Regions from separate parts of the Streptomyces sp. NPDC002306 genome, predicted to be linked through region 3. Evidence: riboswitches for the same ligand, from Rfam matches in the RefSeq annotation. Region 3 holds a riboswitch; each other region holds the start of a gene.
What was found. Region 3 has a riboswitch for cobalamin ahead of ACWCQK_RS13705 (cobalamin biosynthesis protein). Riboswitches for the same ligand answer to the same signal wherever they lie in the genome.

Region 1 (10,082 bases), on a different contig from region 3:
GCCGATGACCGGGTTGACGGGGTTGGAGTTGACGTCCGCGGAGGGCGCCCAGTTCAGGTTGACGCCGCAGGCCGCGAGCCGTCGTCCCAGTTCGGAGGCGACCGCGCGGGTCAGTTCGACGTCGTCCACCGCGCCGAGCGCGTGGTTGCCGGGGAAGCTGGAACCGGTGCGCACCTCCAGGCGCGTGACGTCGCCGCCCTCCTCGTCGATCGCGACCAGCACGTCGTCCCGCTCGGCGCGCAGTTGCGCGGTCAGGGTGGCCAGTTGCTCGGGCGAGGCGATGTTGCGGCCGAACAGACCGACCGAGGCGAGGCCCTCACCGAGGCGGCGCAGCAGCCAGTCGGGGGCCGTGGTGCCGGGGAAGCCGGGCTGGAGCACCGTCAGGGCGTCGCGGGTGAGCGTGTCGGTGCCGCTGGCGAATGTCGTCATCGGATGGCGTTATCCCTTCACGGCGCCGGCGGTCAGACCGCTGACGGCCCTGCGCTGGAGGAAGACGAAGAGGATCAGGATCGGGACGGCGAAGAGCGAGGACGCCGCCATGGTCGCGCCCCAGTCGTTGCCGAAGGCGGTCTGGAAGCTGGACAGCCACAGCGGGAGTGTCTGTGCCTCGGCCTCCTTGTTGAGGACCAGGACGAGCGGGAACTCGTTCCAGGCGGTGATGAAGCCGAACAGCGAGGTGGACATCAGGCCCGGCGCGAGCAGCGGCAGGATGACCCTGCGGAACGCCTGGCCGCGCGTGCAGCCGTCGACCAGCGCGGCCTCCTCCAGTTCCTTCGGCACGGCGGCCACGAAGCCACGCAGCGTCAGGATGGTGAAGGGCAGGATCATCATCATGTAGAAGACGGTCAGCGGGACGAGGCTGTTGAGCAGCGACGCGTCCCGCACGATCATGTACATCGCGATGACCATGACTTCCCAGGGCGCCATCTGGGCCAGCATGAAGCCGATGACGAAGCCGCGCCGCCCGCGGAAGCGCATCCGCGCCAGCGCGAAGGACCCGGCGAGCGCGACGACCAGCGAGAAGACGACCGCGAGGACCGTGACGATCAGCGAGTTGCCGACGTACGTCCAGAAGTGGTCGACGCCGGTCGCCTTCTTGAAGTGCTCGAAGGTGACGTCGGTCGGGAACCAGACCGGGTCGTCCGCGATGATGTCGCCGGTCGGCTTGAGGGCCGTGGCGAACATCCAGTAGACGGGAAAGACGAAGCCGACGAACAGCACGGCGGCCGTGACGTTGGGCCATGCGCGGCTGCAGAGCGAGCGCTTCACAGCTCGGCCTCCTCTTCGTTCTCCTGCTTGAGCACGATCCGCAGGTAGTAGGCGGTGACGCCGAGCAGGATCAGGATGGTCAGCACGGCGATCGCCGCGCCCATGCCGTAGTGCTGGTTGCCGACACCCTCGATGTAGGCGTAGACGGGCAGGGTCTCGGTGAGGCGGTCGGGACCGCCGCCGTTGATGGTGAAGACCTGCACGAACGACTTGAAGACCCAGATGATCTCCAGGAACGTGGTGGCGTAGAGGAAGGGCCGCAGGAACGGCAGCGTGACCGTGGTGAAGCTCTTCCAGACGCCGGCGCCGTCGAGGGCCGCCGCCTCGTACAGCTCGCCGGGGATGGTGGTGGTGGCCGCGTACAGGTTGATCGCGACGAAGGGGATCGACATCCAGACGATCAGCAGGGTGACGACGAAGAACGTCGACAGCTGGCTGCTGGTCCAGCTGTAGTCGGCCATGGAGTGCAGGCCGAACTTGTCCAGGACCCAGTTGACGACACCGAAGCGCTGGGCGAACAGCCACTGGTAGACGGTGGTGGCGGCGACCACGGGCATCGCCCAGGCCAGTACCAGCCCGATCATCAGCGTCACGCGCATCCGCCGGCCGAGGCGGGCCAGCAGCAGGCCGACCAGGGTGCCCACGATCATGATCAGGACGACGTTGACGGCCGTGAACAGCAGCGACCGCAGGGTGACGCGCCAGAAGTCCTCGCCGGTGAGGGCCTGTTCGTAGTTGTCGAAGCCGTTCCACTCGGTGACATGCTGGATCAGCTGTCCCATGTTGAGGTTCTGGAACGACAGCAGCAGGTCCTTCAGCAGCGGCCAGCCGAGCAGCAGCACGGTGGCCGCGCAGGCCGGCAGCAGCAGGAGGTACGGGGCGAGCGCGCCGGCGCGCGACGCGGCTCGCGGTGGTGGCCTGCCGGGTCCTCCGTCGTCCGACTTGCGGACGTCCGCCGGGCCGGAGGGCGGCCGTTCGGTCTGCACGGTCATGCTCGCCATCTCTTCTCTCGACCGGTTCGACGCTGGGGGCGGGGGCCGCCGGGTGGGCGGCCCCCGCCTCCTGCGGGCGCTACTGCTGCTGCGACAGGCGCTTGTTGAACTCGTCCTCGACCTGCTTGGCGGCCTCGGCCGGGGACTTGCCGTTCAGCACGGCGGTCATGTACGTCTTGATCGGGTTGGGCGCGTTCTCGACGGCGGCCCACTCCGGGATCAGCGGCGTGGTGCCACCGCCCGCGGCGGCCGGCGCGGCCGCCTCGGCGGCGGCGTTGCCCGTCAGGTTGGTCTGGAGCGACTCCTTGTTCGGGATGACGCCGTTGAGCTTGGCCAGCTCGCCCTCGTACTGGTCGGACAGGGCGATCTTCAGGAACTCGTCGGCGAGCGCCTGCTTCTTGCTGCCCGCGGCGACGGCGAGGTTGGAGCCGCCGAGGAAGACGCCCTCGGGCTTGTCGGCCGCGGCACCGGGGATGGTGAAGTAGCCGATCTCCTTCTCGATGGCCGGGTTGGCCTTGATGGCGATGCCGGATTCCCAGCCCATGCCGATGATGGCGCCGACGTTGCCCTTGGCGAAGACCTCGCCCTGCTGCGGGGTGGCCTCGTCCTTGTCCTTCGGCGCCTTGGACAGCGCCTGGAACTTCTTGTAGGTCTCCATCGCGGCGGCGACCTTCGGGTCGGCCAGGTTGGAGACGTACTTGTCGCCGTCCTTCTTGACCAGCTCGGCGCCCTCACCGACCGTCAGGCCGACGAAGTGGTACCAGTTCTGGCCCGGCAGGTAGATCGGCTCGTTCTTGGTCTTGGTGCCGATCTGCTTGAGGTCGGCGTAGAACTCGTCGCGCGTCTTGGGCAGGTCCTTGATGCCGGCGTCGGCCCAGACCTTCTTGTTGTAGATGACGACGCGGTTGGCGAAGTACCAGGGCGCCGCGTACTGCTTTCCGTCGAAGACGGAGGAGTTGTTGAGGGACTGGGTCCAGTCGGCGCCGAGGGAGCCCTTCAGGGCGGCGAGGTCGGCCAGGCCGCCGGTCTTGGCGTAGGCCGGGGTCTGGGTGTTGCCGATCTCGAAGACGTCCGGCGGGTTCTCCTCGGACAGGGCGGTGGTCAGCTTCTGCTGGATGCCGTTCCACTGCTGGACCTCGAACTTGACCTTCGCCTTGGTCTTCTTCTCGAAGGCGGCGGTCACGTCCTTCTGCCACTGGTCCGGCGAAGAGCCGTCCATGACCCACACGGTGAGCGTCTGGCCCTTGTAGCCGTCCGCCCCGGCCTTGCTCTCGCCGCCGTCGTCGCCGCTGCCCCCGCACGCCGCGATGGAGACCATCATTCCCGCGATACCGATCGCGACTGTCAGCTTGCGCTTCACGCCACCCTCCTCAGGGATGCCCACAAACCCCCCTGCTCCCCGCGGTGACCGTCAACGCGCCGTACCGCCCGTGGGGCCGGGACTGGACCAATGGTGTAGACCAGTAGGGGGGAGCTTGGCCCAGACCAATAGGGCTGTCAAGGGTGTTCGAAGGGGGTCGAGTCGTCCGTTACGGGACCGCGATATGCAGGGACTTTTCATTTCCAAGCGACCAGAACGGACGGGCCAGTTCACGCGTACCGCACTCACTCGCCCGGCCCTCTGGACTAGACCAAAGCGAGGGCCAACGGTATACAGAGGGGATCACGGAGCGTGCGTGGTCACCGCGGGGGACACCCCGTACACGAAGCCGTGCCACGATGTGAGCCGCGGCCGACGGTACGTCGGTCGCTTCGGCACCCGGAGCCGGGAAGGCAGAGCATGAGCACCGACGTCAGCAGTGCGGAGAACGAGGGTGGGGCGACCGTCCGTACCGCGCGCGTGCCCAAGTACTACCGCCTGAAGAAGCACCTGTTGGAGATGACGGAGACGCAGGCGCCCGGCACCCCGGTCCCGCCCGAGCGGACGCTGGCCGCCGAGTTCGACACCTCGCGCACCACGGTCCGTCAGGCGCTCCAGGAACTCGTCGTCGAGGGCCGCCTCGAACGCATCCAGGGCAAGGGCACGTTCGTCGCCAAGCCAAAGGTCTCCCAGGCGCTGCAACTCACCTCGTACACCGAGGACATGCGCGCCCAGGGCCTCGAACCCACCTCGCAGCTCCTGGACATCGGCTACATCACCGCCGACGACACCCTCGCCGGCCTGCTCCACATCACCGCCGGCGGGCGCGTACTGCGCATCGAGCGGCTGCGCATGGCCAACGCCGAGCCGATGGCCATCGAGACCACCCACCTGTCGGCGAAGCGCTTCCCCGCGCTGCGCAGGTCGCTGGTGAAGTACACGTCCCTCTACACCGCCCTGGCCGAGGTCTACGACGTCCACCTCGCCGAGGCCGAGGAGACCATCGAGACCTCGCTGGCCACCCCGCGCGAGGCGGGCCTGCTCGGCACCGACGTCGGCCTGCCCATGCTGATGCTGTCCCGGCACTCGCTGGACAAGGACGGCCAGCCGGTGGAGTGGGTGCGGTCGGTGTACCGGGGCGACCGGTACAAGTTCGTGGCCAGGCTCAAGCGCCCTCAGGACTGAGCCGGCTTTCTTCACACGCTCTGCACCCGTCATACGGACGAGGGGTTCCGTTCACGCAACACCGTGACCTAGATTGCCTGCGCGTCAGCGGTGATCAGCGAGGGGACGGAGTCGCCAGATGTCAATTGCCCCAGAAGCGAACAGAGGGCCGGTGGTGACGCCGGTGCGCGTCGTCATCGGCCTCTGTCTCGTCACGCCCTTCGTGGCGATGCTGTGGGTCGGGTCGTACGCGAAGACGGATCCGACTTTCATCGGCATCCCGTTCTTCTACTGGTACCAGATGCTGTGGGTGCTCGTCTCGACCGCGCTCACCGTGATCGCCCACCAGCTGTGGCGGCGTGACCAGCGCGCCCGCACCACCGCGAAGGGCGGTGTCGACGCGTGAACGACGGCGTGAACGGCGTGGCACTCGCCGTCTTCATCTTCTTCTTCGTGGCCGTCACGGTCATGGGCTTCCTCGCCGCACGCTGGCGCAGGCCGGACAACGAGCACAGCCTGGACGAATGGGGCCTGGGCGGGCGCTCGTTCGGCACCTGGGTCACCTGGTTCCTGCTCGGCGGCGACCTCTACACGGCGTACACCTTCGTCGCCGTACCGGCGGCGATCTACGCGGCGGGCGCGGCCGGCTTCTTCGCCGTGCCGTACACGATCCTGGTCTACCCGCTGATCTTCACGTTCCTGCCCCGCCTGTGGTCGGTCTCCCACAAGCACGGATACGTGACGACGTCGGACTTCGTGCGCGGCCGCTTCGGCTCCAAGGGCCTGTCCCTCGCCGTGGCCGTCACCGGCATCCTCGCGACCATGCCGTACATCGCGCTCCAGCTGGTCGGCATCCAGGCCGTGCTGGACGTGATGGGCGTGGGCGGCGGCGAGAACACCAACTGGTTCGTCAAGGACCTCCCGCTGCTCATCGCGTTCGGCGTGCTGGCCGCGTACACCTACTCCTCGGGGCTGCGCGCCCCCGCCCTGATCGCGTTCGTGAAGGACACGCTGATCTACCTCGTGATCGCGGTGGCCATCATCTACATCCCGATCAAGCTCGGCGGCTTCGACGAGATCTTCTCGGCGGCGAGCGACAAGTACACCGCGGCCGGCGCGGGCGGCCTCGTCCCGGCCCAGGCGGGCCAGTGGACGTACGCCACCCTGGCCCTCGGCTCGGCGCTGGCCCTGTTCATGTACCCGCACTCGATCACGGCGACGCTGTCCAGCCGCAGCCGTGAGGTGATCCGCCGCAACACCACGATCCTGCCGCTGTACTCCCTGATGCTGGGCCTGCTCGCGCTGCTCGGTTTCATGGCGATCGCGGCCGGCGTCAAGGTCACCAACGGCCAGCTGGCCATCCCGCAGCTGTTCGAGAACATGTTCCCGGACTGGTTCGCGGGGGTGGCCTTCGCGGCGATCGGCATCGGGGCGCTCGTCCCGGCCGCGATCATGTCGATCGCCGCCGCGAATCTTTTCACGCGCAACATCTACAAGGACTTCATCAAGCCCGACGCGACACCCCAGCAGGAGACGAAGGTCTCCAAGCTGGTCTCGCTGCTGGTGAAGGTGGGAGCCCTGGTCTTCGTCCTCACGATGGACAAGACGGTCGCCATCAACTTCCAGCTCCTGGGCGGGATCTGGATCCTGCAGACCTTCCCGTCCCTGGTCGGCGGCCTGTTCACGCGCTGGTTCCACCGCTGGGCGCTGCTCGCGGGCTGGGCGGTCGGCATGCTCTACGGGACGCTCGCCGCGTACGGCGTCGCCTCGCCCACGCAGAAGCACTTCGGCGGCTCGGCGAAGGAGATCCCGGGCATCGGCGAGATCGGCTACATCGGCCTCACGGCGTTCGTGCTGAACGCGGTGGTGACCGTGTTCCTCACCTTCGTGCTGCGGGCCCTGAAGGCCCCGGACGGCGTCGACGAGACCAGTCCGCAGGACTACACGGCGGACGCGGGCGATCCCGGCGTACAGGTGGAGCTGCCGCCGGCGACCGCGGGTTCGGCGCACTAGGGCGCAACACCGCCTGGGCGTCGCCCGGCGGAGGGACCGAAGGCGCCCGGGCGGAGATCCGGCTCCTTCGGTGTGGTGGAAGTGAGCCATGGGGCGGCTGGGCCGACGGGCCCGGCCGCCCTTCGCCATGCCCGCCACCGGCCCGCGAGCTGACGCTCTGACACGCTCCGAAGCCGACACGACACAACATCTGGTGGTGCCACCGCAGCCCGGCACAAGATGTATGCTCATGCTCGCTGTCGCCGCAGGGGAATCCGGTGCGAATCCGGAACTGTCCCGCAACGGTGTACTTGTGCATGTCCGTCCCAGAACGGACACGCACTCGCGTCAGTCCGAGGACCTGCCGACAGCGCGCCCGGCCGTCCGGTCCGGGTGCCCTGACGTCCGGGCCTCGTGGAATGGGCCGGTGGACGCGACGCCCCCGTGCGCTCGTGTGCTGCCCGCTGCCCTCCGCGAGGTCCCCGTGCCGAGCGAGGGAGAGCCCCCACGTGACCATCGCGCCAGCCGATCCGGCTTCAGCGACCCCGGCGAAGGAGATCGACGGTCCCGGTACCGCGCTGCTGCGGACCCTGACCGCGCTGACCGCCGACCTCCCCGACGCCGACCCCGGCCGGGTCGCCGCCGCCGCGCTGCGCGGCCGGTCCGCGCGCGCGGACGAGACGGAGTTGCGCGAGCTGGCCACGGAGGCGGCCGCGGGGCTCATCTCCGAGGACCCCGCCTACTCACGGCTCGCCGCCCGGCTGTTGACCGTCAGCATCGCCGCCGAGGCCGCCTCGCAGGGCGTGACGACGTTCACCGAGTCCGTCGCCGTCGGGCACCGCGAGGGGCTCATCGCCGACCGTACGGCGGAGTTCGCGCGCCTCCACGCGGCCCGTCTCGACGCGCTCGTCGACCCGGACGGCGACGACCGGTTCGGCTACTTCGGCCTGCGCACCCTGCACAGCCGCTATCTGCTGCGGCACCCGATCACCCGCAGCGTGATCGAGACGCCCCAGCACTTCATGCTGCGCGTGGCGTGCGGCCTGGCCGAGGACGACACCGTCCGCGCCCTGGACCAGGTGGCCTCGCTCTACCGGCTGATGAGCCGCCTCGACTACCTCCCGTCCTCGCCCACGCTCTTCAACTCCGGTACGCGCCACCCCCAGATGTCGTCCTGCTATCTCCTCGACTCGCCGCTGGACGAGCTGGACTCCATCTACGACCGCTACCACCAGGTCGCCCGGCTCTCCAAGCACGCCGGCGGCATCGGTCTGTCGTACTCCCGGATCCGCTCGCGGGGTTCCCTCATCCGCGGCACGAACGGGCACTCCAACGGCATCGTCCCGTTCCTGAAGACCCTCGACGCCTCGGTCGCCGCGGTGAACCAGGGCGGCCGGCGCAAGGGCGCGGCCGCGGTGTACCTGGAGACCTGGCACTCCGACATCGAGGAGTTCCTGGAGCTGCGCGACAACACCGGTGAGGACGCCCGTCGTACGCACAACCTCAACCTCGCGCACTGGATCCCGGACGAGTTCATGCGCCGGGTGAACGCCGACGCCCCGTGGTCCCTCTTCTCCCCCGCCGACGTGCCCGAGCTGGTCGACCTGTGGGGCGAGGAGTTCGACGCGGCCTACCACAAGGCGGAGGCGGCGGGCCTGGCGAAGAAGACGATCCCCGCCCGCGATCTGTACGGCCGGATGATGCGCACCCTCGCGCAGACCGGCAACGGCTGGATGACCTTCAAGGACGCCGCCAACCGCACCGCCAACCAGACGGCCCTGCCGGGCCACGTGGTCCACTCCTCCAACCTCTGCACCGAGATCCTGGAGGTCACGGACGACGGGGAGACGGCGGTCTGCAACCTGGGGTCGGTCAACGTGGGCGCGTTCGTCGTCGACGGTGACCTCGACTGGGAGCGGCTGGACGAGACCGTCCGCACCGCGGTCACCTTCCTCGACCGGGTGGTCGACATCAACTTCTACCCGACCGAGCAGGCGGGCCGCTCCAACGCGAAGTGGCGTCCGGTGGGCCTGGGCGCGATGGGGCTCCAGGACGTCTTCTTCAAGCTGCGGATGCCGTTCGACTCCCCGGAGGCCAAGCGGCTCTCCACCCGGATCGCCGAGCGCATCATGCTCGCCGCGTACGAGGCCTCCGCCGAACTGGCCGAGCGCAACGGCCCGCTGCCGGCCTGGGAGAAGACCCGGACCGCGCGGGGCGTGCTGCACCCCGACCACTACGACGTCGAGCTCACCTGGCCGGAGCGCTGGGCGGCCCTGCGGGAACGTATCGCCGTCACCGGGATGCGCAACTCGCTGCTGCTGGCGATCGCGCCGACCGCCACCATCGCGTCCATCGCGGGCGTGTACGAGTGCATCGAGCCGCAGGTCTCCAACCTGTTCAAGCGCGAGACCCTGTCGGGCGAGTTCCTCCAGGTCAACTCCTACCTGGTGCGGGACCTGAAGGCGCTCGGCGTGTGGGACGCCCGCACCCGTGAGGCGCTGCGCGACGCCAACGGCTCGGTGCAGGACTTCGCGTGGATCCCGGCCGACGTACGGGCGCTGTACCGCACGGCGTGGGAGATCCCGCAGCGCGGTCTGATCGACATGGCCGCGGCCCGGACGCCGTTCCTGGACCAGGCCCAGTCCCTGAACCTGTTCCTGGAGACGCCGACCATCGGCAAGCTCTCCTCGATGTACGCGTACGCCTGGAAGTCGGGCCTGAAGACGACGTACTACCTGCGCTCGCGCCCGGCGACCCGCATCGCGCGGGCGGCCCAGGCGCAGGCCACCATCCCCGTCCAGCAGGCGGCCGACCCCGACGCCGTCGCCTGCTCCCTCGAAAACCCCGAGTCCTGCGAGGCCTGCCAGTAATGAGCTCCACCCGTAACCAGAACCTCCTCGACCCGGGCTTCGAGCTGACGCTGCGCCCGATGCGCTACCCCGACTTCTACGAGCGCTACCGGGACGCGATCAAGAACACCTGGACCGTGGAGGAGGTCGACCTCCACTCCGACGTGGCCGACCTCGCGAAGATGACCCCGGCCGAACAGCATCTGATCGGCCGCCTGGTCGCGTTCTTCGCGACCGGCGACTCGATCGTGGCGAACAACCTGGTGCTCACGCTCTACAAGCACATCAACTCCCCGGAGGCGCGGCTGTACCTGTCGCGCCAGCTGTTCGAGGAGGCCGTGCACGTCCAGTTCTATCTGACGCTGCTGGACACCTACCTCCCCGACCCGGAGGACCGGACGGCCGCCTTCGACGCCGTGGAGAGCATCCCCTCCATCCGCGAGAAGGCCGAGTTCT
Region 2 (10,082 bases), on a different contig from region 3:
GCACCCCGAGCCGGAGACCGTCGCACCAGGGCGGGCAGTCGCCGCCTCCAACTGAACGAGCCGAGACACGAGAGGGCCCGCGGAACCGTCCGGGGGCCCTCTCGCGTTCTCCGGACACCGGCGACCCGGACCACGGACAGCACGCATCGACCCGGCCGATCACCCGCTGACCACGCGGGCGAGAAGCGGAGGACCCGAGTGAGCAGACAGCCGCAGCCGCGCCGCATCACACTCGGCGGCCACGAGGTGGTCGCCCTGACCCCGGCGGAGTACGACCAACTCATGGCCGGCCGACGGTAGATCGGCGGACAGAGCGCCCGCGTGCGGGTCCTCGCCCATCAGGCCAAGCGGACCGAGCGACTGCTGCGGGCACTGGAGGACCTGGTCTCCGCGCCGCCGCAGGCGTGCCACCGGCGCGGCGAGCGGCCGGGCCGGACCACCCGGGCCCCTGCCCCACCGCCACGCCGGCGCAGCCCGGCACGGTCACCGACTGCCTGCGCTGCGCCGTCGCGGACCTGCTGCGCGGCCACCGCGGCCTGACCTCCTGAACCGCTCGAACCACACGGCCCGTTCACTCGACGGGATCACCGTCACCGGGCAACTCGACTACCACGCACGGGACATGCGACGGGCCGGGCCGCGCGCGGCACCCCGGCCCGAAGCGGTGTCCGGGTCAGGCGGGCGGCAGTTCCCCGCGGACCGTGCGGGCCGCGGCGACCAGGTTCTCCAGGGAGTCGCGGGTCTCGGGCCAGCCGCGGGTCTTCAGACCGCAGTCCGGGTTGACCCACAGCCGCTCGGCGGGGATGGCCTTGAGGCCGGTGCGCAGCAGCGCGGCCGCTTCCTCGGCCTCCGGGACGCGCGGGGAGTGGATGTCGTACACACCGGGTCCCGCCTCGCGCGGGTAGCCGTGGGCGGCGAGTTCACGGGCGACCTGCATGTGGGAGCGGGCGGCCTCCAGGCTGATGACGTCCGCGTCGAGGTCGTCGATGGCCTGGACGATGTCACCGAACTCGGCGTAGCACATGTGGGTGTGGATCTGCGTGTCCGGACGTACCCCGCCGGTGGTGAGACGGAACGCCTCCGTCGCCCAGGCCAGGTAGGCGGCGTGGTCGGCGGCCCGCAGGGGCAGCGTCTCCCGCAGGGCGGGCTCGTCGACCTGGATGACCGAGGTGCCCGCCGCCTCCAGATCGCCGACCTCGTCACGCAGGGCGAGGGCCACCTGCCGCGCGGTCTCGCCGAGCGGCTGGTCGTCGCGGACGAAGGACCACGCCAGCATGGTGACCGGCCCGGTGAGCATGCCCTTGACCGGACGGCCGGTGAGCGACTGGGCGTACGCCGTCCAGCGTACGGTCATCGGCTCGGGACGGGAGATGTCACCGGCCAGGATCGGCGGCCGGACGTAACGCGTGCCGTACGACTGCACCCAGCCGTGCTGGGTGGCGAGGTAGCCGGTGAGCCGCTCGGCGAAGTACTGCACCATGTCGTTGCGTTCGGGCTCGCCGTGCACCAGGACGTCCAGGCCGGTCTTCTCCTGGAAGGAGATCACCTCCCGGATCTCGGCCCTGATGCGCTCCTCGTAGCCGACCGTGTCGATGCGGCCGGCGCGCAGATCGGCCCGCGCGGTGCGCAGTTCACCGGTCTGTGGGAACGAGCCGATGGTGGTCGTCGGCAGCAGGGGCAGGCCGAGGTGGGCGCGCTGGGCCGCGGCCCGCTCGCCGTACGGCTGGGACCGGCGTCCGTCGGCGTCCGTGACCGCGCCGCTGCGCGCCCGTACGGCGGGGTCGTGGGTGATCGGTGAACCGGCGCGGGAGGCGAGGTCGGCGCGGTTGGCGCTGAGTTCCGCGGTGATCGTGCCGGTGCCCTGGGCGAGTCCCTTGGCGAGGGTCACGATCTCGGTGGTCTTCTGCCGGGCGAAGGCGAGCCAGCGCAGGATCTGCGGCTCGATGTCGTGTTCGACGCAGGCGTCGAGCGGGACGTGGAGCAGTGAGCAGGAGGCCGAGACGTCGACGTGGTCGGCCAGCCCCAGCAGGGTGCCCAGGGTGGCGAGGGACTTCTCCAGGTCGTTGACCCAGATGTTGCGGCCGTCCACGACTCCGGCGACCAGGTGCTTGCCGGGCAGTCCGCCCACGGCGGCCAGCGCGTCCAGGTTGGCCGCCGCGGCCTCGGTGAAGTCGAGCGCGAGCCCGTCCACCGGCGCCTTGGCCAGCACCGGCAGGGCGTCGCCGAGCCGGTCGAAGTAGGAGGCGACCAGCAGCTTCGGCCGGTCGGCGAGACCGCCGAGCTCACGGTAGGCGCGAGCGGCGGCGTTCAGTTCGGCCGGGGTGCGGTCCTGGACGAGGGCGGGCTCGTCCAGCTGTGCCCATTGCGCGCCGGCCGCGCGCAGGTCGGCGAGGACCTCCGCGTACACCGGGAGCAGACGGTCGAGCAGGGTGAGCGGGTCGAAGTCGGCGGCGACGCCCGGGGCGGGCTTGGCGAGCAGGAGGTAGGTGACGGGACCGACGAGGACGGGCCGGGCGGCCAGGCCCAGGGAGAGCGCCTGTGTCAGGTCACCGACCTGCTGGGCCGAGTCGGCCGTGAACACGGTGTCCGGGCCCAGCTCCGGCACCAGGTAGTGGTAGTTCGTGTCGAACCACTTCGTCATCTCCAGCGGCGCCACGTCCTGGGTGCCGCGCGCCATGGCGAAGTAGCCGTCCAGGGCGTCCGCCTCGACGGCGGCCCGGTGGCGTGCGGGGACGGCGCCGACCATGACGCTGGTGTCCAGCACGTGGTCGTAGTACGAGAAGTCGCCGGTGGGCACCTCGTCGATGCCGGCCGCGGTCAGTCGCCGCCAGTTCGCGCGGCGCAGTTCGGCGGCGGTGGCACGGAGGGCGTCGGCGCTGATGCGGCCCTTCCAGTAGCCCTCGATCGCCTTCTTCAGTTCGCGGTTCTGTCCCTGGCGGGGGTAGCCGTACACGGTGGCCCGTGCTGACGCGGCCGGTGGCTTGCTGGTCACGGAGATCTCCTTCGCGAGATGAATCCCTGAGATCCCGGAGACGGGACGAGAGCGCGAAGGGTGACGACCGGACGGGTGCGACCTCGCGCGACAGGGCGCGGGCGACTCCGCCTGGTATGGTCGCCGACCCGCCCTCGCGGTCACCGGGATGTCCGCGCACGAGTCGTCCGCGCGCGGGCAGTTGGCAGGTCTTCGGACTCGCGGGCACGTCCTCGTCGTGCGAGTTCCGTGCGGCTTCGGATCAAGCCGCGCGAAGTCGTACGTCGTACTCGTACGAGGACACCTACTGGCCGTCGCTTCCCAGGCCCTGTTCTGTGGACCCAGTGCGTATGACGGCGGTCGTTCCCGCTCACCGCTGCGGGGCAGTCCCGGATTTCCACCGGGTTCCCTCTTGCGACGCATCCCGCCTGGCGGACGGGGCGAACCAGCTGCACCCGCCACCCTAGGGGACGGCGGCACGCGTGCCGTGTCACGTCCGTCATTCGGATGGTGAGGTGGGCCACGTGGCGGACCGGCGTGGCACGGACCGGGGCGGCAAGCGCACCCCGCGCCTCCATGGCCGCGCGGCCGGCGCGGGGCTTCCACTTCTCCCGCGCCGGCGGCACCTGCCCCCTGTGGAACGTCTACGAGGCGTTCGCCGCCCCCGGCCGCATCCACGTCCAGATCGCCGAAATGCCCGACGGTCAACGCTACTTGTGGACGGCCCGCGCCCTCACCCGGCACCGCGGCGGCTGGGGCGAACCCGGCAAGACCTTCGCCATCGGACTCGGCTGCGAACTCCGCCACGCCCGCCGGCTCGTCCACTCCGACGGCCTCGACCTCGCGAACGCCTCCGCCGCCACCCCCATCGGCATGGGCTGCCGCGTCTGCGAACGCCTCGACTGCCCCCAGCGCGCCGCGCCGCCCCTGGGTCACCCCCTGCGGATCGACCAGAACACCAGCACCTTCGTGCCGTACCCCGTCACCGATCCGACGCCCTGACCGGACAGCGTGACGCATGTACTCCGTCCGGGTGGATACGACGGACCGCACCCATCCCCGGCCGCCGCGGGCGCGGATTCCCCGTGTCCGCCGCGATGGAGCGACGGACGGCGGTCTCTTCCGCCGATGGTCACTCAGTGAAGGAGAGCTGTATGAGGTCTCGTGTGATGCGCGGTGCCGGTCTGCTGGTCGCGGCGGGCGCCGTGGTGCTGGGCGGCGCCGCCGTCGCGTCGGCGGACGGCGACGCCCAGGGTGTCGCGGCCGGTTCCCCGGGCGTGCTGTCGGGCAACGTGATCCAGATCCCGGTGAACATCCCGATCAACGTCTGCGGCAACTCGGTGAACGTCATCGGCCTGCTGAACCCGGCCTTCGGCAACACCTGCGCCAACGTCGGCTGAGCCGACCGACCCGCCCCGCCGCCGTCGCCCCGACACCTGGCCGTCGAGGCGACGGCGCCGGACAGCACCGCGGACTCCCGTCCCGGCGACCTCACGGAACACCGCCGGGCCGGGCCCCGCGCGACCGGGACACCGGCCCGTGCACCGGGGAGGCGACCGGTTGTATGGTGCGTAGACAGCCCTTGACCTGCAAGAAAGCAGGCAGGGAGCCTAGCTTCGGGAGTACCTCCATGCTGCGCACCATGTTCAAGTCCAAGATCCACCGGGCCACCGTCACCCAGGCCGACCTGCACTACGTGGGATCGGTGACCATCGACGCCGAGCTGCTGGACGCCGCCGACCTGCTGCCCGGTGAGCTGGTCCACATCGTCGACGTCACCAACGGCGCCCGGCTCGAGACGTACGTCATCGAGGGGGAGCGCGGCTCCGGGGTGATCGGGATCAACGGCGCCGCCGCCCATCTGGTCCACCCCGGCGATCTTGTGATCATCATCAGCTACGCTCAGGTAACCGACACCGAGGCCCGTACCCTGCGCCCCCGGGTCGTGCACGTGGACGCCGGCAACCGGATCGTCGCCCTGGGCGCGGACCCGTCGGAGCCGGTACCGGGCTCGGACCAGGAGCGCAGTCCGCAGGCGGCCGGTGCCTGACCGTCGGGACCGTTCGACTGTTCTTCCGTCCTTCGAGGAGTGCGTGTGAGCGACATCGAGATCCGTGACGACCGTCCGGCCGGTCGCCTGGAGGCGCTGGGCGCCGACGGCGAAGTGGTCGGCCACATCGAGTACTTCGTGCTGGAAGCCCCTGAGCGGGCGCTGGTCCCCGTGCACACCGTCGTCGAACCCGCCCACGAGGGGAAGGGCATCGCGGGTTCGCTGGCGCGCGAGCTCTACGCCATCTCCGGGCGTGAGGGCGTGCCCGTGGCACCGCTGTGCCCGTACGTCGTCAAGTGGGCCGAACGGCACCCGGACGAGGCACCGGCGGTCGCCCCCGAGCTGCTGCGGGCGGCCAAGGACTGGCTGATCGCGCACCCCGGAAGGTTCTGACCCCTCCCGTGCTCGCCCTCCTGCACACGTCGCCCGTCCATGTGCCGGTCTTCGACGCCCTGCGCGACGAGGCCCATCCAGGCCTGGAACTACGGCACTTCGTCGACGAAGGGCTGCTGGAGCGGGCGCGCGCGGCGGGCCCGGACGCCGTGGCCGCGGACGTACGCGTCGTCGTCGACCGTGCCGTGGCCGACGGCGCGCGGGCGGTGCTGTGCACCTGTTCCACCCTCGGCGGCGTCGCGGAGGCGTACGCCGCCGAGGCCGGGGTCCCGGTCCTGCGCGTCGACCGCCCGATGGCGGCGGCCGCGGTGGCGCGGGGCGCGCGCGTCGTCGTCCTCGCCGCGCTGGAGAGCACCCTCGCGCCGACGGCGGCGCTGATCGAGGAAGAGGCCCGCCGGGCCGGCCGCCCGGTCACGGTCCGCACCGTGCTGGTCGACGGCGCCTGGGCCCGCTTCGAGGCGGGCGACGGCGCGGCGTACGTCCGCCGGGTGGCCGCCGTCGCCGACGAGGTCACCGCCGCCGACGTGATCGTCCTGGCCCAGGCCTCCATGGCCCCGGCCCAGTACCTCGCCACCACCCCGATCCCGCTGCTCTCCAGCCCCCGCCCAGGCCTGACGGCCGCCGCCGAGGCCACCCGGCGCGCCTGAGACCGGCGCGAGCGCGGAAACGGTGGGGCATCCGTCGCGCGCCGGACCGGGCGGTGGACACGCCTGCCGCGCGGCGGGCGGGACGGGCGAGATCCCCGCCGTCCCCCGCGCGGGGTGGGGCGGGTTGGGGCGCGAGGCGGGGCGGGGCGAGGCGGGGCGGTGGAGCCCCGGACGAGGTGGACCGGCCCTGGCGTCGACGTTCGCGAGTGGGTCGACCGTCCTCTGCCGTCGACGCCCGCGAGTGGGTCGACCGTCCCCCGTCGTCGTCGCCCGAGAGCGGGCCGCCCGGTCCCTGTCGTCGGCGCCGGCGAGTGGACTGACCGTCCCCTGTCGTCTACGCCCGCGAGTGGGTCGACCGTCCCCCGTCGTCGTCGCCCGCGAGTGGGCAGCCCGCTCCCTGTCGCCGACGCCCGTGAGCGAGCCGACCGCCCCCGTCGTCGACGCCCGCGAGTCAGTCGACCGTCCCCCGGTCGGCCGCGCCCGCAGGTGAGTGGTGGCGCGGACCCCGGGTACGCGGGGGAGTAGTCCTGTGCGAAGGATCATCGATCGGCCGGAGGGACGCCATGACGAACCCCTATCCCGACCCCGCCCCACCCGGACCGACACCGCCGGGCCCCGACCCGCGGCCCCCGGAGCCCTACCCGGATCCCGCACAGCCGCCGACCCCGACGCCGCCTCCGGACCCCGTACAGCCCCCGGCCCCTGTCCCGGATCCCGCGCGGCCTCCGAAGCCGACGCCGCCCCCGGCGCCCGGACCGCCGGTACCCCCGCGTCCGGGCCCGCCCCCGGGCCCCGCCCCGTCGCCGGTCCCGCCGGGCCCGGAACCGGTGCCGGCCCCCGAGCCGGGGCCGCCGCTCACCTGACACGACGGACGGCATGCCGACGGCGGGCGGCCTCGAAGGTCGCCCGCCGTCCGGTGTCCAGCGCCGACAGCGCCGCTGTTACGCCTCGACCTCCGACCGGTCCCCGCCCCACAGCGTGTGGAACGAGCCCTCGCGGTCCGTCCGCCGGTAGGTGTGCGCACCGAAGAAGTCCCGCTGGCCCTGGGTGAGCGCGGCCGGCAGCCGCTCGGCGCGCAGCGCGTCGTAGTACGCGAGCGCCGCGGCGAAGCCGGGGGTCGGGACGCCCTCGCGGGTCGCCGCGATCAGGACCTCGCGCCAGTCGTCCTGCGCGCCGGCGATCTCCTGCGCGAACGTCTTGTCGGACAGCAGGCTCGGCAGGTCGGGCCGGGCGTCGTAGGCGGCCCGGATGCGGTCCAGGAAGGCCGCGCGGATGATGCAGCCGCCGCGCCAGATCGAGGACACGGCACCGAGGTCGATGTCCCAGTCGTACTCGTCGCTGCCCGCCGCGATCTCGTGGAAGCCCTGCGTGTACGACACGATCTTCGACGCGTACAGCGCCTGCTCCACGCGGTCCGCGAACGAGGCCGCCTCGGAGTCCGACAGCGCCGAGGCCGTCGGGCCGGCCAGGCCCCGCGAGGCCTCGCGCAGCGCGCTGTGGCCGGACAGGGAGCGGGCGAAGACCGCCTCCGCGATACCGGACACCGGGACGCCCAGGTCCAGGGCGATCTGGACCGTCCAGCGGCCCGTGCCCTTCTGCTCGGCCTGGTCCTCGACGACGTCCACGAAGGGCCTGCCCGTCGCCGCGTCCACGTGCGACAGGACCTCCGCCGTGATCTCGATCAGGTACGAGTCGAGCCGGCCGGTGTTCCAGGTGCGGAAGATCTCCGCGATCTGCGCGGGGGAGTACCCGGCGACGTCACGCAGCAGCTGGTACGCCTCGGCGATGAGCTGCATGTCGGCGTACTCGATGCCGTTGTGGACCATCTTCACGAAGTGCCCGGCGCCGTCGGGGCCCACGTGCGTCACGCAGGGGGCGCCGTCCTCGGCCTTCGCCGAGATCTTCTCCAGCATGGGGCCGAGGGAGTCGTACGACTCCTTCGGGCCGCCCGGCATGATGCTCGGTCCGTTCAGCGCGCCCTCCTCGCCGCCGGAGACGCCCATGCCGACGAAGTGGATGCCCTGCTCGCGCAGGGCCCGCTCGCGGCGCCGGGTGTCGGCGAAGTGCGCGTTGCCGCCGTCGATGATCATGTCGCCGGGCTCCAGGAGCGGGGCGAACTCCTGGATCACCGCGTCCGTCGGCTCGCCGGCCTTCACCATGATGACCAGACGACGCGGCCGCTCCAGTGCCGCCACGAAGTCCTTGGCGGTCTCGGCCGCGACGAAGTCCCCCTCGTGCCCGAACTCCTCCACCAGGGCGTGCGTACGCGCCGCCGTCCGGTTGTGCAGCGCGACCGCGTAACCGTTGCGCGCGAAGTTGCGGGCGAGGTTGCGGCCCATGACCGCGAGACCCGTGACGCCGATCTGGGCTGTAGTGCTCATACGGTTGGCTCCTAAGGATCCTGATCTCGGTCGTGCCGGTCGTGTCCGCCAGTATTGCCGCATCGACCATCCTGACGTTCCGGTACGCCGACCGCACGTCCGGGCTGTTCCATGTTGCCTACGCAGATACGCGCGGGAACCCCCACCTGCCTCAGCCGTTTCGCAACTCGGATGGATTACTCGTCACTTGTGTGACAGGGCGGCTGATTGCTGTCTTGTCCTGGCCTGTTCGCGGCGCTTACTTTTGGCCCTCCTGACGCATGTCGAGGGGGCTCCCCATGGCCGTACGCGGCCGGCACCGCCGGTATCAGCCGAACAGGATCAACCGCGCCTCACTCACCGTCACGGCGGGCAGCGCCGGGATCGCGATCCCGCTGATCGGCGCGGGTGCCGCTCAGGCGGCCGACGTGGACACCTGGAGCAAGGTCGCCGCCTGCGAGTCCAGCGGCGACTGGAGCATCAACACCGGCAACGGCTACTACGGCGGACTGCAGTTCAGCCAGTCCACCTGGGAGGCGTACGGCGGCACCGCGTACGCGCGACGGGCGGATCTGGCCACCCGGGACCAGCAGATCGCCGTCGCGGAGAAGGTGCTGAAGGGACAGGGGCCCGGTGCCTGGCCGGTGTGCTCGGGACGGGCCGGACTGACCCGCGGCGGCGACACGCCCGACATTCACCCGGCCGGCACTACGTCGACCCGGACCGCCAAGGGTTCCGCGCCGACCTCCACGCGGGCCTCGGCACCGGATGTGCAGCCGCAGACCACGCCCCAGTCCCGGGCCGGCACAGCCGAGATGTACACGGTGGTACGCGGGGACACGCTCTCCGGGATCGCCGACGAGCAGCGGGTCCGAGGCGGTTGGCGGGGGCTCTACGACGCCAACCGGAGAACCGTCGGCGCGGATCCCGACCTGATCCTGCCGGGCCAGCGGCTGAACCTGCGCGCCAAGGCCGCCGGCACGACGACCCCGACCCACACCGCCCCCAGCCACGCCACCCCGAGTCACACCACCCCGAGCCACACGACCCCCGCGCACCCCGCGCGGAAGGCCGTCTCGAGCGACACCGGGTCGACCACCACCGGCCACTCCCTGGTCGCCCCGGTCGACGCCGGTACGGGCACGCCGTACCACGCGCAGGGTTCCTCCTGGTCGAAGGGCTACCACACGGGCGTCGACTTCCCCGTGGCCACGGGGACGACCGTCAAGGCGGTCGCGGCGGGGCAGGTCGTCAGCGCCGGCTGGTCCGGCTCCTTCGGCTACCAGGTGGTCATCCGGCACTCCGACGGGCGCTACACCCAGTACGCGCACCTGTCGGCGATCTCGGTGAAGCCCGGGCAGTCGGTGGACGGCGGCCGGCGCATCGGCCGCTCGGGGTCGACGGGCAACAGCACGGGCCCGCATCTGCACTTCGAGGTGCGGACGGGGCCCGGATTCGGTTCGGACGTCGACCCGGTGGCCTATCTGCGGGCCGGCGGCGTCAGGATCTGACGCGCGTACGACGCCGGGCGACGACGGGCATCAGGACGAACGGGCCGCCGTAGAAGGAGCTGTAGTAGTACGGCGGCTCGTCCTGCGGCCGCTCGTCCGGCTGCCCGTCCGCGTCGGGGAGCCGCCGCACGAGCGGGACCGGCTCGGGGC
Region 3 (10,082 bases):
GCGGGGGCCGGCGTGCCCTCCGGAGGTCGGGGTGCGGGGCGGCGCGAGCGCCGCTGGTTCACAGCTCTGGGGGCGGCGGCCAGGGGTCGGGGGCGGACGAGTCGAAGCCTGGAGTCGCGCGGGATACGGGACGTCACAGGTGCAGTCTTCCGGTTGACCGTCCGAAAACCCAAACGGAACGTCACGGCGGGCGACGGGACTGGCCAACGCATGGGCTCGGGAGAGAGGCTGACAGGTGCGTTCAGGCCAGTGGTACGGCATTAAACGGAAGCAGGTCGACCGGTCGGTGGCCGGTGCGCGAACCGGTCACATCAGGGGGATCAGGAAGCGCCGCAGCGCTTCCTCGTAGGCGGCCGGGTCGGGGTTCCACATGGCGCCGTGCGGGGCGCGCGGGACGGTCTGGAGACCGACCAGATCGGGACGGCGGCGGGCCAGGCGGCGCGAGAGGTTCCAGGGGGCCACGGTGTCGTCCGGGCCGTGGAAGATCATGGTCGGCACCTGGAGCAGGCCGGGGTCGGCGGGCTCGTCGTCGTGATCGCTGTTCATACCGGTGCGGCCCTGGGCCGCGCGGACGGCCAGCGGCAGCAGCGCGCCCGGAGTGCCGCGGGCCGCGGCGAGAGCCCGCAGCGTGGTCTCCCAGCTGAGGACCGGGGAGTCCAGGACGAGCCCCGAGATGCGGTCGCGCAGTCCCGAGTGCGCGGCGGCCCGCAGCGCCATGGTGGCGCCGATGGACCAGCCGAGGAGGACGACGCGTTCGGCGCCGTAGCGCACGGCGTAGCGGATCGCCGCGTCCAGGTCGCGCCACTCGGACTCGCCGAGGTGGTTCAGGCCGTCCGGCGAGCGGGGTGCGCCGAGGTCGCCGCGGTAGGCGAGGGCGAGCACCGGCAGGCGCAGGCCGTGCAGGAAATCCATGACGTTCATGGCGAGTTCCCGGGTGGTGCCGAGGCCGTGCACCGCGATCACCCAGGTGTCGCGGGTGGCGGGGACGAACCATGCCGGGAGGGAACCGAGTTCGCCCGGGATGTCGATGTCGGCGTGGTCCAGGCCGAGGGCGGCGCTCGGGTTGCCGACGTGGACGTTCGGGGTGAGCCACGCCTTGTCGCCCGGCTCCAGGGTGCCGTGGGTGACGCGCTCCAGGCGGCGGACGACGGTGTCGGCGGAGTGCGGGGCGCCGGCCAGGACGGGGCCGACTACGGCGTGGGAGCCGTTACCGGCGAGGCCGTAGGTGCCGGGCCGCAGCGAGGCCAGATCCCTGGTGAGGGTGATCTGCCCGGCGGCCGTGCCGTGGACGGTGAGCCTGGGTTCGGTGGGCAGGGGGCGGCCGGCCGGCGCCTTGAGAGCGGCGTCGCTGGCGAGCCGGCCGGCGGCCACCGCGGCGGCACCGGCCCCTACCACTGCGGTGACGGCAGCAGCCGTCGCTTTGACAGGGCGCACCAGACCAGTGTCGTGGCGGACCGCTCGACCGGCCAGCGGGAGGCGGGGAGGGGGTGACGGGGCACGCGGGCAGGGCGGAACGCGGGCAGAGCGGGACGGAACGCCGGACGAGACGGACGACGGCCACGGGACCCGCGGCGGCGAGGGCGCGGGCAGTGGGGTCGCAGACAGAGGGGATCGCAGGCGGAGGGATCGCAGGTGCGAGGTCCCTCACCCGGGGGTCAGGGGCGTTGGCCGTACTCGCGGAGCCGGTTCGCCGCCTCCGCCAGTTGGCCGGCCGACAGCAGGTTCGGGGTCAGGCCCGGTACCGAGGACGCCGTCAGCCACAGCCGGCACATCCACTCCAGCTGTGCCGTGCGGTCGTAGGCCTGGTCGAGGGTGGCGCCGTAAGTGAGGGTGCCGTGGTTCTGGAGGAGGCAGCCGGTGCGGTCGGCCAGGGCGACGCGCACGTTCTCGGCCAACTGCTCGGAGCCGTACGGCGCGTAAGGGGCGACCCGGACGGGGCCGCCGAGGGCGCCGGTCATGTAGTGGATCGCCGGGAGCTCGGGGACGAGCGTGGAGACGGCCGTGGCGTGCACGGCGTGGGTGTGCACGACGGCGCGGGCGTCGGTGGTGCGGTGGACGGCGAGGTGCATGGGCAGCTCGCTGGTCGGGACGAGGGTGCCGAGCACCTGCCGGCCGTCGAGGGTGACTCCGGTGATGTCGTCCGGCGTCAGCCGGTCGTACGGCACACCCGACGGCGTGACCAGCACGGTGTCCCCGACACGCGTCGAGACATTGCCGGAGGTGCCGACCACCAGTCCGTCGGACACGGTCCGGCGGGCGGTCGCGACGAGCGCGGCCCACGCGCGCGCCTCCTCCTCGGACACCCCGCTCCCCCGCGCCTCCGCCACGCCTCCCACGCCCTCGCGCACACCCTGCGCACCCTCCCGGGCGCCCCGTTCATCCCGTTCGTCCCGTTCGTCGTGCCGTCGCTCAGCCATGCCGCGATCCTGCCAGGCAGCGGTGCGGCACGCTGTCCGGCCCGGGGCACCGTAGAGCGGTAGTTGAGACTCCGTAAGGCCGCATATCCGTATACATCACCTTCTCCAGCACCTTGGCCGGGGATCGACGAGCATGCGTGGATCTTCGAGTAGCCTCTGGGGGATTTGCCGTACGCGTCGCCATTCCGGGGGGAAGCATGGCCCGTGATCGCACACCGTCCCGCCGCCGCGCCCGCGTGATCGCGGCGTCGGTGGCGGCTCTCACCTTCGGGAGCGCGCTCGCCGGGGCGCCGGCCTCGGCGGCGGCCCGGCCCAAGGGGCACGACGTCTCGTCGCACCAGAGGGACGTCGACTGGCGGGACGCGCGGGCCAAGGGCGCGGCGTTCGTCTACGTCAAGGCGACCGAGTCCACCGGTTACCGCAACCCCTACTTCGACCGGCAGTACCGGGGGGCGCGCGGCGCGGGACTGCTCCGCGGGGCGTACCACTTCGCGCTGCCGGACCAGTCGTCGGGCACGGCGCAGGCCGCGTACTTCGTGCGCAACGGCGGCGGCTGGACCCCGGACGGCGGGACGCTGCCGCCCGCGCTCGACATCGAGTACAACCCGTACGACGGCGAGCACCGGTGCTACGGCCTGAGCAGGGCGGGCATGGTCGACTGGATCCGGTCGTTCAGCGACGAGGTGAAGCGCCTCACCGGCCGCCGTCCGGTGATCTACACGACCACCCGCTGGTGGAACACCTGCACGGGCGGCAGCCGCGCCTTCGCCGCCGACCACGCGCTGTGGATCGCCCGGCACGGCTCGGCGGACGCCGGCGCGCTGCCCGCCGGATGGTCGTCGTGGACCTTCTGGCAGTACGACAACGGCGGCAGCCTGCCGGGTGACCAGAATCTCTTCAACGGCTCGCCGGGCCGCCTGAAGGCGTTCGCCCGGGGCCGCTAGCCCTGCCAGGTCCGGGCCGTCACTCCCGAAAGGGGCGACAACCCTCCGCCCGCGACACCTTGACGCCCGCCCTAGTTCATCTTCCGTTCATCCAGGTTACCTACGTTCGTCCAGCCAATGACTTCGAAAGATTGCCTGGGTAAATGGAAAACTTCTCGCTGATCCTCGCGATTGTGGTGGTAACCGCACTCGCGTTTGATTTCACGAACGGTTTTCATGACACCGCCAACGCGATGGCCACGACCATCTCGACCGGTGCGCTCAAGCCCAAGATCGCGGTGGCCATGTCCGCCACGCTCAACCTCGTGGGCGCGTTCCTCTCCGTGGAGGTCGCCAACACGATCTCCAAGGGTCTCGTCGACGAGACCGGCATCCGTCCCGAGGTCATCTTCGCGGCCCTGGTCGGCGCGATCCTCTGGAACCTGCTGACCTGGCTGGTGGGCCTGCCCTCCAGTTCCTCGCACGCCCTGATGGGCGGTCTGATCGGTGCCACCATCGCCTCCGCGGGCACCGGGGCCGTCCACGGCGACGCGCTCGTCACCAAGGTCCTGATCCCGGCCGTCGCGGCCCCGATCGTCGCCGGCGCGGCCGCGCTGCTCGCCACCCGCCTGTCGTACACGCTGGGCAGGAAGGCCGACGGCAAGGCCGCCGCGAAGGGCTACCGCGCGGGCCAGATCGCCTCGGCCGGCCTGGTCTCGCTGGCCCACGGCACCAACGACGCGCAGAAGACGATGGGCATCATCACCCTCGCCCTGGTCGCCGGCGGCGCCGTCGCGCCCGACTCGGACCCGCCCGTCTGGGTCATCCTCTCCGCCGGTCTCGCCATCGCGCTCGGCACCTACCTCGGCGGCTGGCGCATCATCCGCACCATGGGCAAGGGCCTGACCGACCTTCAGCCGCAGCAGGGCTTCGCCGCCCAGACCAGCGCCGCGACGGTCATCCTGGCCTCCTCCCACCTCGGCTTCTCCCTCTCCACCACCCACTCGGTCTCCGGTTCGGTGATGGGCGCGGGCCTCGGCCGCAAGGGCGGCGTCGTGCGCTGGTCCACCGCGACCCGCATGTTCGTCGCCTGGGCCCTGACCCTGCCGGCCGCCGCGCTGGTCGGTGCCCTCGCCGAGTCCGTGACGGACCTCGGCGGCTGGGGCACGGCCGTCGTCGCCGTCTTCCTGATCGCCTCCAGCGCCGCGATCTGGAAGCTCTCCCGGCGCGAGGTCGTCGACCACAGCAACGTCAACGCCCCGGAGCGGCCCGCCGGTGTCGTGACCACCGCCATCGCCGCGGTGACCCCGCCTCCCGCGGGCACGGTGAGCACGGACCTCACGGCCACGATCCCCGCCCCCGCCGCGTCCCTCCCCGCCCAGGCCACCGCCGCGTCCGTCGCCGACCCGGCGACCCCGCCGGCCGCCACCGTCTGAACTCCCCGCGCACCCGGTTAAGAAGGAAGCATCACCATGAACATCGACTGGGCGAGCCTGGGTTCCGTGTTCGGCGTCAGCCTCGTGGTCACCGTGGTCCTCGTGGCCCTGTTCACCCTCGGCGTCATGGGCCTCTCGCGCCAGGAACGGGCGTCCGCGCGGGGCGGTTCCGCCGCGCTGGCCGTGACCGGCGCCTACGCCTGCTTCGCGGCCTGCACCGCCGCGGTGGCCTACGGGATCTATCTGATCGTCGCCTGACCCGCGCTCACACGCGCGCCGTCGCCCAAGGGGCGGCAGGAACCCACCGGTTCCTGCCGCCCCTCCCCACGTTCCACCGCCTTCACACGGGGCGGCACCCGTCGCCCGTGTGGGGCTGCACACACTCCTCCGTTGCAGGTCAACAGCAAGTTGACGGCCCTTCCGGGCCCGTGGTGGACTGCCGGAGCCATGTACGGAGGCAGAAGAGGAAGCCGGTGTGAATCCGGCGCGGTCCCGCCACTGTCACCGGGGTAGTAAGCCCCCGGGAGCCAGGAACTCTCGCCGCCGGTCTCGTCGAACCAGGGCGTGGACACCCTGAGTGAGGACATATCGCCATGCTCGGCTGCCGATCGAGTCTCAGCGCCCCGTCGTCGCCCGGTACCACCACGATCGGCTGAACCGATGCGTGCCGACCGCGTCTTCGCGTACGGCGCCACCGCCGGCCTCCTGGGCGACCTGCTCCTCGGCGATCCCCGCCGGGGGCACCCGGTCGCGGCGTTCGGGCGGGCGGCCGGGGCCGTCGAACGCATGCTGTGGCGGGACCACCGGGGCCGGGGCGCGCTGCACACCGTCGTGTGCGTCGGCGGCGCCGTGGCCCTCGGGGCCGCGGCCACCCGCGCCGCGCGTTCCTCCACCGCCGCCTCCGTGGCCCTGACCGCCACCGCCACCTGGGCCGTCGTCGGGGGCACTTCACTCGCCCGGGAGGCCGGGGCCGTCGCACGCGCGCTGCGCGCCGGGGACATCGACGGTGCCCGCGCCCGGCTGCCCCATCTGTGCGGGCGCGACCCGCAGGCCCTGGACGCCGACGGGATCGCCCGGGCGGTCGTCGAGTCGGTCGCCGAGAACACCTCCGACGCCGTCGTCGGCGCGCTGGTGTGGGGAGCCGTCGGCGGGGTGCCGGCCCTGCTCGGCTTCCGGGCCGTCAACACCCTCGACGCCATGGTCGGCCACCGCTCGCCGCGCTATCTGCGCTACGGGTGGGCCTCCGCCCGCCTCGACGACCTCGCGGGCTGGCCGGGCGCCCGCCTCACCGCCGTACTCGCGGCCCTCGCCGGAGACGATCCGCGGGGGGCCGTACGGGCCTGGAGGGCCGACGCGGCCCGGCATCCCAGTCCCAACGCCGGTCCGGTGGAAGCCTCGTTCGCGGGAGCCCTCGGCGTGCGGCTCGGCGGCACCCTCTCCTACGCCGGGCGGGTCGAGCACCGGCCCGTCCTCAACGGCGCCGGCGGACGGCCCGTCCGGGTCACGGACATCGACCGGGCCGTACGGCTCTCCCGTCGCGTCGGCTGGCTCGCGCTCGGCGTCAGCGCCGCGGCCCGAATCCTCGTGAAGGGACGCACGTCATGAACGGTGGTCTCCTGGTCGCCGGCACCACCTCCGACGCCGGCAAGAGCGTCGTCACCGCGGGGATCTGCCGCTGGCTGGTGCGACAGGGCGTCAAAGTGGCGCCGTTCAAGGCGCAGAACATGTCCCTGAACTCGTTCGTCACCCGCGAGGGCGCCGAGATCGGGCGTGCCCAGGCGATGCAGGCACAGGCCGCGCGCGTCGAGCCGACCGCGCTGATGAACCCCGTGCTGCTCAAGCCCGGGAGCGACCGCAGCAGCCAGGTCGTCCTCATGGGCAGGGCCGTGGGCGAGATGACCGCGCGCGGCTATCACGGGGGGCGGCAGCAGGCGCTCCTCGGGACCGTCCTCGACTGCCTCGCCGAGTTGCGGGGCACCTATGACGCGGTGATCTGTGAAGGGGCCGGCAGTCCGGCCGAGATCAACCTGCGCCGGACCGACATCGTGAACATGGGGATCGCCCGCAACGCCCGGCTGCCCGTGCTCGTGGTCGGCGACATCGACCGCGGGGGCGTGTTCGCCTCCTTCTTCGGCACGGTCGCGCTGCTGTCCCCCGAGGACCAGGAGTTCGTCGCGGGCTTCCTCGTCAACAAGTTCCGCGGCGACGTGTCGCTGCTGGAACCCGGGCTGGACATGCTGCACGGACTCACCGGCCGCCGCACGTACGGCGTCCTGCCGTTCCGGCACGGCCTCGGCATCGACGAGGAGGACGGACTGCGGGTCTCCCTGCGGGGGGCCGTCCGCGAGTCGGCGGTGTCCGCCCCGGTCGGCGAGGACGTCCTGCGGGTCGCGGTCTGCGCGATCCCGCTGATGTCCAACTTCACGGACGTGGACGCGCTGGCCGCCGAACCGGGCGTCGTGGTGCGGTTCGTGGACCGGGCCGAGGAACTCGCCGACGCCGATCTCGTCGTGGTGCCGGGAACCCGGGGGACGGTCGCCGCCCTGGAATGGCTGCGGCGGCGCGGTCTCGCGGACGCGCTGCTGCGCAGGGCCGCCGAGGGACGGCCGGTGCTCGGCGTCTGCGGCGGCTTCCAGATCCTCGGCGAGCACATCGAGGACGAGGTGGAGAGCCGGCGCGGGGCGGTCGACGGGCTCGGGATGCTGCCCGTACGGGTGCGGTTCAGGCCCGAGAAGACCCTCGCCCGACCGGTCGGCGAGGCCCTCGGCGAACAGGTCGAGGGGTACGAGATCCACCACGGGGTCGCCCGGATCACCGGCGGGGAGCCCTTCCTGGACGGCTGCCGGGTCGGCGCCGTCTGGGGCACCCACTGGCACGGCTCACTGGAGTCGGACGGTTTCCGGCGGGCCTTCCTGCGCGAGGTGGCGGCCGCCGCGGGCCGCCGCTTCGTACCGGCCCCCGACACGTCGTTCGCCGCGCTGCGCGAGGAACAGCTCGACCGGCTCGGCGACCTGATCGAACAGCACGCGGACACGGACGCGCTGTGGCGGCTCATCGAGTCCGGCGCGCCGCAAGGACTGCCCTTCATCCCACCGGGAGCGCCCGCATGAGCACAGTGTTGTTGTTGTCGACCGCCGACACCGATCTGCTGGCGGCCCGGGCCTCCGGCGCCCCGTACCGGATCGGCAACCCGACCCGGGTCGACGTCGCCGAGGAGCTCCCGGAGCTGATCCGGGGCGCCGACCTCGCCGTCGTACGGCTGCTCGGCGGCAAGCGGGCCTGGGAGGACGGGCTGGCCGTGCTGAAGGCGTCCGGCGTGCCGACCGTGCTGCTCGGCGGGGAGACCGTTCCCGACGCCGAGCTGATGGCGGAGTCCTCGGTGCCGGCCGGCGTCGTCGCGGAGGCGCTGCGCTATCTCGTCGAGGGCGGCCCCGCCAACCTCGTCGAGCTGGCCCGGTTCCTGTCCGACACCGTGCTGCTGACCGGCGAGGGCTTCGTCGAACCGCTGAAGATGCCGGAGTACGGGGTCCACGGGTCGCGTCCGCGTGAAGCGGGCCGGCCGACCGTCGGCGTGCTCTTCTACCGCGCCCACCAGCTGAGCGGCAACACCGGCTTCGTGGACACACTGTGCGACGCCATCGAGGCGCGGGGCGTCAACGCCCTTCCCGTGTACTGCGGTTCACTGCGCGGCGCCGATGCCGGGCTGTACGAGATCCTCGCGTCGGCCGACACGCTGGTCGCCACCGTGCTCGCCGCGGGCGGCACCCACGCCTCGCGGGCCTCCGCGGGCGGCGACGAGGAGGCCTGGGACATCGGCGCCCTCGCCGACCTCGACATCCCCGTGCTGCAAGGGCTCTGCCTGACCTCGTCGAAGAGCGCCTGGGAGGCGTCGGACGCCGCGCTCTCCCCCATGGACGCGGCGATGCAGGTCGCCATCCCGGAGTTCGACGGACGCCTCATCACCGTGCCGTTCTCCTTCAAGGAACAGGGCCCGGACGACGTGCCGGTGTACGTCGCCGACCCCGAGCGGGCCGCGCGGGTCGCCGGAATCGCCGTACGGCACGCCCGGTTGAGGCACCGGCCCAACGCCGAGAAGAAGCTCGCGCTGGTCTTCACCGCGTACCCCACCAAGCACTCCCGGGTCGGCAACGCGGTCGGACTCGACACACCCGCCTCCGCGGTACGGGTCCTCGACGCCCTGCGGGACGCCGGGTACGGGGTCGACGGGCACCCCGACGACGGCGACGAGCTGATCCACCGGCTGATCGCGGCCGGCGGCCACGACGTCGAGTGGCTCACCGAGGAACAGCTCGCCGCCGCGCCCGCCCGCGTGCCCCTGGCCGACTACCGGGAGTGGTTCGAGCGGCTCGATCCCCGGCTGCGCGACGGGATGCGGGAGGCGTGGGGCGAACCGCCGGGCAACCTGTACGTCGACGGGGACGACATCGTCCTGGCGTCCCTGCGGTTCGGGAACGTCGTCGTCATGATCCAGCCGCCGCGCGGCTTCGGCGAGAACCCGATCGCGATCTACCACGACCCCGACATGCCGCCGTCGCACCACTACCTGGCGGCCTACCGGTGGCTGGAGAACAGCTTCGGGGCCGACGCGGTCGTCCACATGGGCAAGCACGGCACGATGGAGTGGCTGCCGGGCAAGGGCCTGGGCCTCAGCGGCGGCTGCGCGCCGGACGCCGTCCTCGGTGAACTGCCCCTGATCTACCCCTTCATCGTCAACGACCCCGGCGAGGGCACCCAGGCCAAGCGGCGCGGCCACGCCACGGTCGTCGACCATCTGGTGCCGCCGATGGCCCGCGCCGACACCTACGGCGACCTGGCCAAGCTGGAGCAGCTCCTCGACGAGTACGCGCTCGTCTCCGACCTGGACCCGGCCAAGGCCCCGGCCGTCCGTGCCCAGATCTGGACGCTGGTCAAGGCGGCCGAGCTGCACCACGACCTGCATGTCGACGAACAGCCGGACGACGGTGCCTTCGACGAGTTCGTCATGCACATCGACGGCTATCTGTGCGAGATCAAGGACGTGCAGATCAGGGACGGCCTGCACATCCTCGGCGGCGGGCCGGTCGGCGAGCCGCGGGTGAACCTGGTGCTGGCCGTGCTGCGCGCCTCGCAGGTGTGGGGCGGGCAGGCGAACGCGCTGCCGGGGCTGCGGGCCTCGCTGGCCGGGCACTTCGGGCTGGTGGAGAAGGAACTGCTCGCCGAGCCGGGCGCGCCGGTGAAGGTGCCGGTCGAGCTGACGGACCTGGTCGAGGGGCCCGCGCGCAGTGCCGCCGACGCGATCGATCTGC

Region 1: linked by a shared signal. The riboswitch ahead of ACWCQK_RS21575 (ribonucleoside-diphosphate reductase subunit alpha) and the one ahead of ACWCQK_RS13705 (cobalamin biosynthesis protein) in region 3 are both predicted to bind cobalamin.
Region 2: linked by a shared signal. The riboswitch ahead of metE (5-methyltetrahydropteroyltriglutamate--homocysteine S-methyltransferase) and the one ahead of ACWCQK_RS13705 (cobalamin biosynthesis protein) in region 3 are both predicted to bind cobalamin.

Annotation. Positions count from the first base shown of each region.
Region 1 covers NZ_JBSFCK010000010.1:147,982-158,063, forward strand. Annotated here, with positions in the region: gene ACWCQK_RS21540 (glycoside hydrolase family 3 protein) at 1-429, opposite strand, end outside; gene ACWCQK_RS21545 (carbohydrate ABC transporter permease) at 439-1,269, opposite strand; gene ACWCQK_RS21550 (carbohydrate ABC transporter permease) at 1,266-2,261, opposite strand; gene ACWCQK_RS21555 (extracellular solute-binding protein) at 2,341-3,621, opposite strand; gene ACWCQK_RS21560 (GntR family transcriptional regulator) at 4,042-4,806, shown strand; gene ACWCQK_RS21565 (DUF3311 domain-containing protein) at 4,925-5,191, shown strand; gene mctP (monocarboxylate uptake permease MctP) at 5,188-6,798, shown strand; cobalamin riboswitch at 7,022-7,160, shown strand; gene ACWCQK_RS21575 (ribonucleoside-diphosphate reductase subunit alpha) at 7,287-9,647, shown strand; gene ACWCQK_RS21580 (ribonucleotide-diphosphate reductase subunit beta) at 9,647-10,082, shown strand, end outside.
Region 2 covers NZ_JBSFCK010000001.1:165,417-175,498, reverse strand. Annotated here, with positions in the region: gene ACWCQK_RS00780 (CbtA family protein) at 1-55, shown strand, start outside; gene metE (5-methyltetrahydropteroyltriglutamate--homocysteine S-methyltransferase) at 674-2,992, opposite strand; cobalamin riboswitch at 3,159-3,436, opposite strand; partial or broken gene ACWCQK_RS00770 (DUF2083 domain-containing protein) at 3,563-3,973, shown strand; gene ACWCQK_RS00765 (chaplin) at 4,126-4,371, shown strand; gene panD (aspartate 1-decarboxylase) at 4,602-5,021, shown strand; gene ACWCQK_RS00755 (GNAT family N-acetyltransferase) at 5,067-5,414, shown strand; gene ACWCQK_RS00750 (aspartate/glutamate racemase family protein) at 5,423-6,061, shown strand; gene gndA (NADP-dependent phosphogluconate dehydrogenase) at 7,003-8,442, opposite strand; gene ACWCQK_RS00740 (transglycosylase family protein) at 8,721-9,932, shown strand; gene ACWCQK_RS00735 (DMT family transporter) at 9,922-10,082, opposite strand, start outside.
Region 3 covers NZ_JBSFCK010000005.1:373,715-383,796, reverse strand. Annotated here, with positions in the region: gene ACWCQK_RS13735 (hypothetical protein) at 1-137, opposite strand, end outside; gene ACWCQK_RS13730 (alpha/beta hydrolase) at 307-1,434, opposite strand; gene ACWCQK_RS13725 (class II aldolase/adducin family protein) at 1,656-2,417, opposite strand; gene ACWCQK_RS13720 (lysozyme) at 2,615-3,361, shown strand; gene ACWCQK_RS13715 (anion permease) at 3,505-4,776, shown strand; gene ACWCQK_RS13710 (hypothetical protein) at 4,813-5,034, shown strand; cobalamin riboswitch at 5,192-5,332, shown strand; gene ACWCQK_RS13705 (cobalamin biosynthesis protein) at 5,437-6,381, shown strand; gene ACWCQK_RS13700 (cobyric acid synthase) at 6,378-7,886, shown strand; gene cobN (cobaltochelatase subunit CobN) at 7,883-10,082, shown strand, end outside.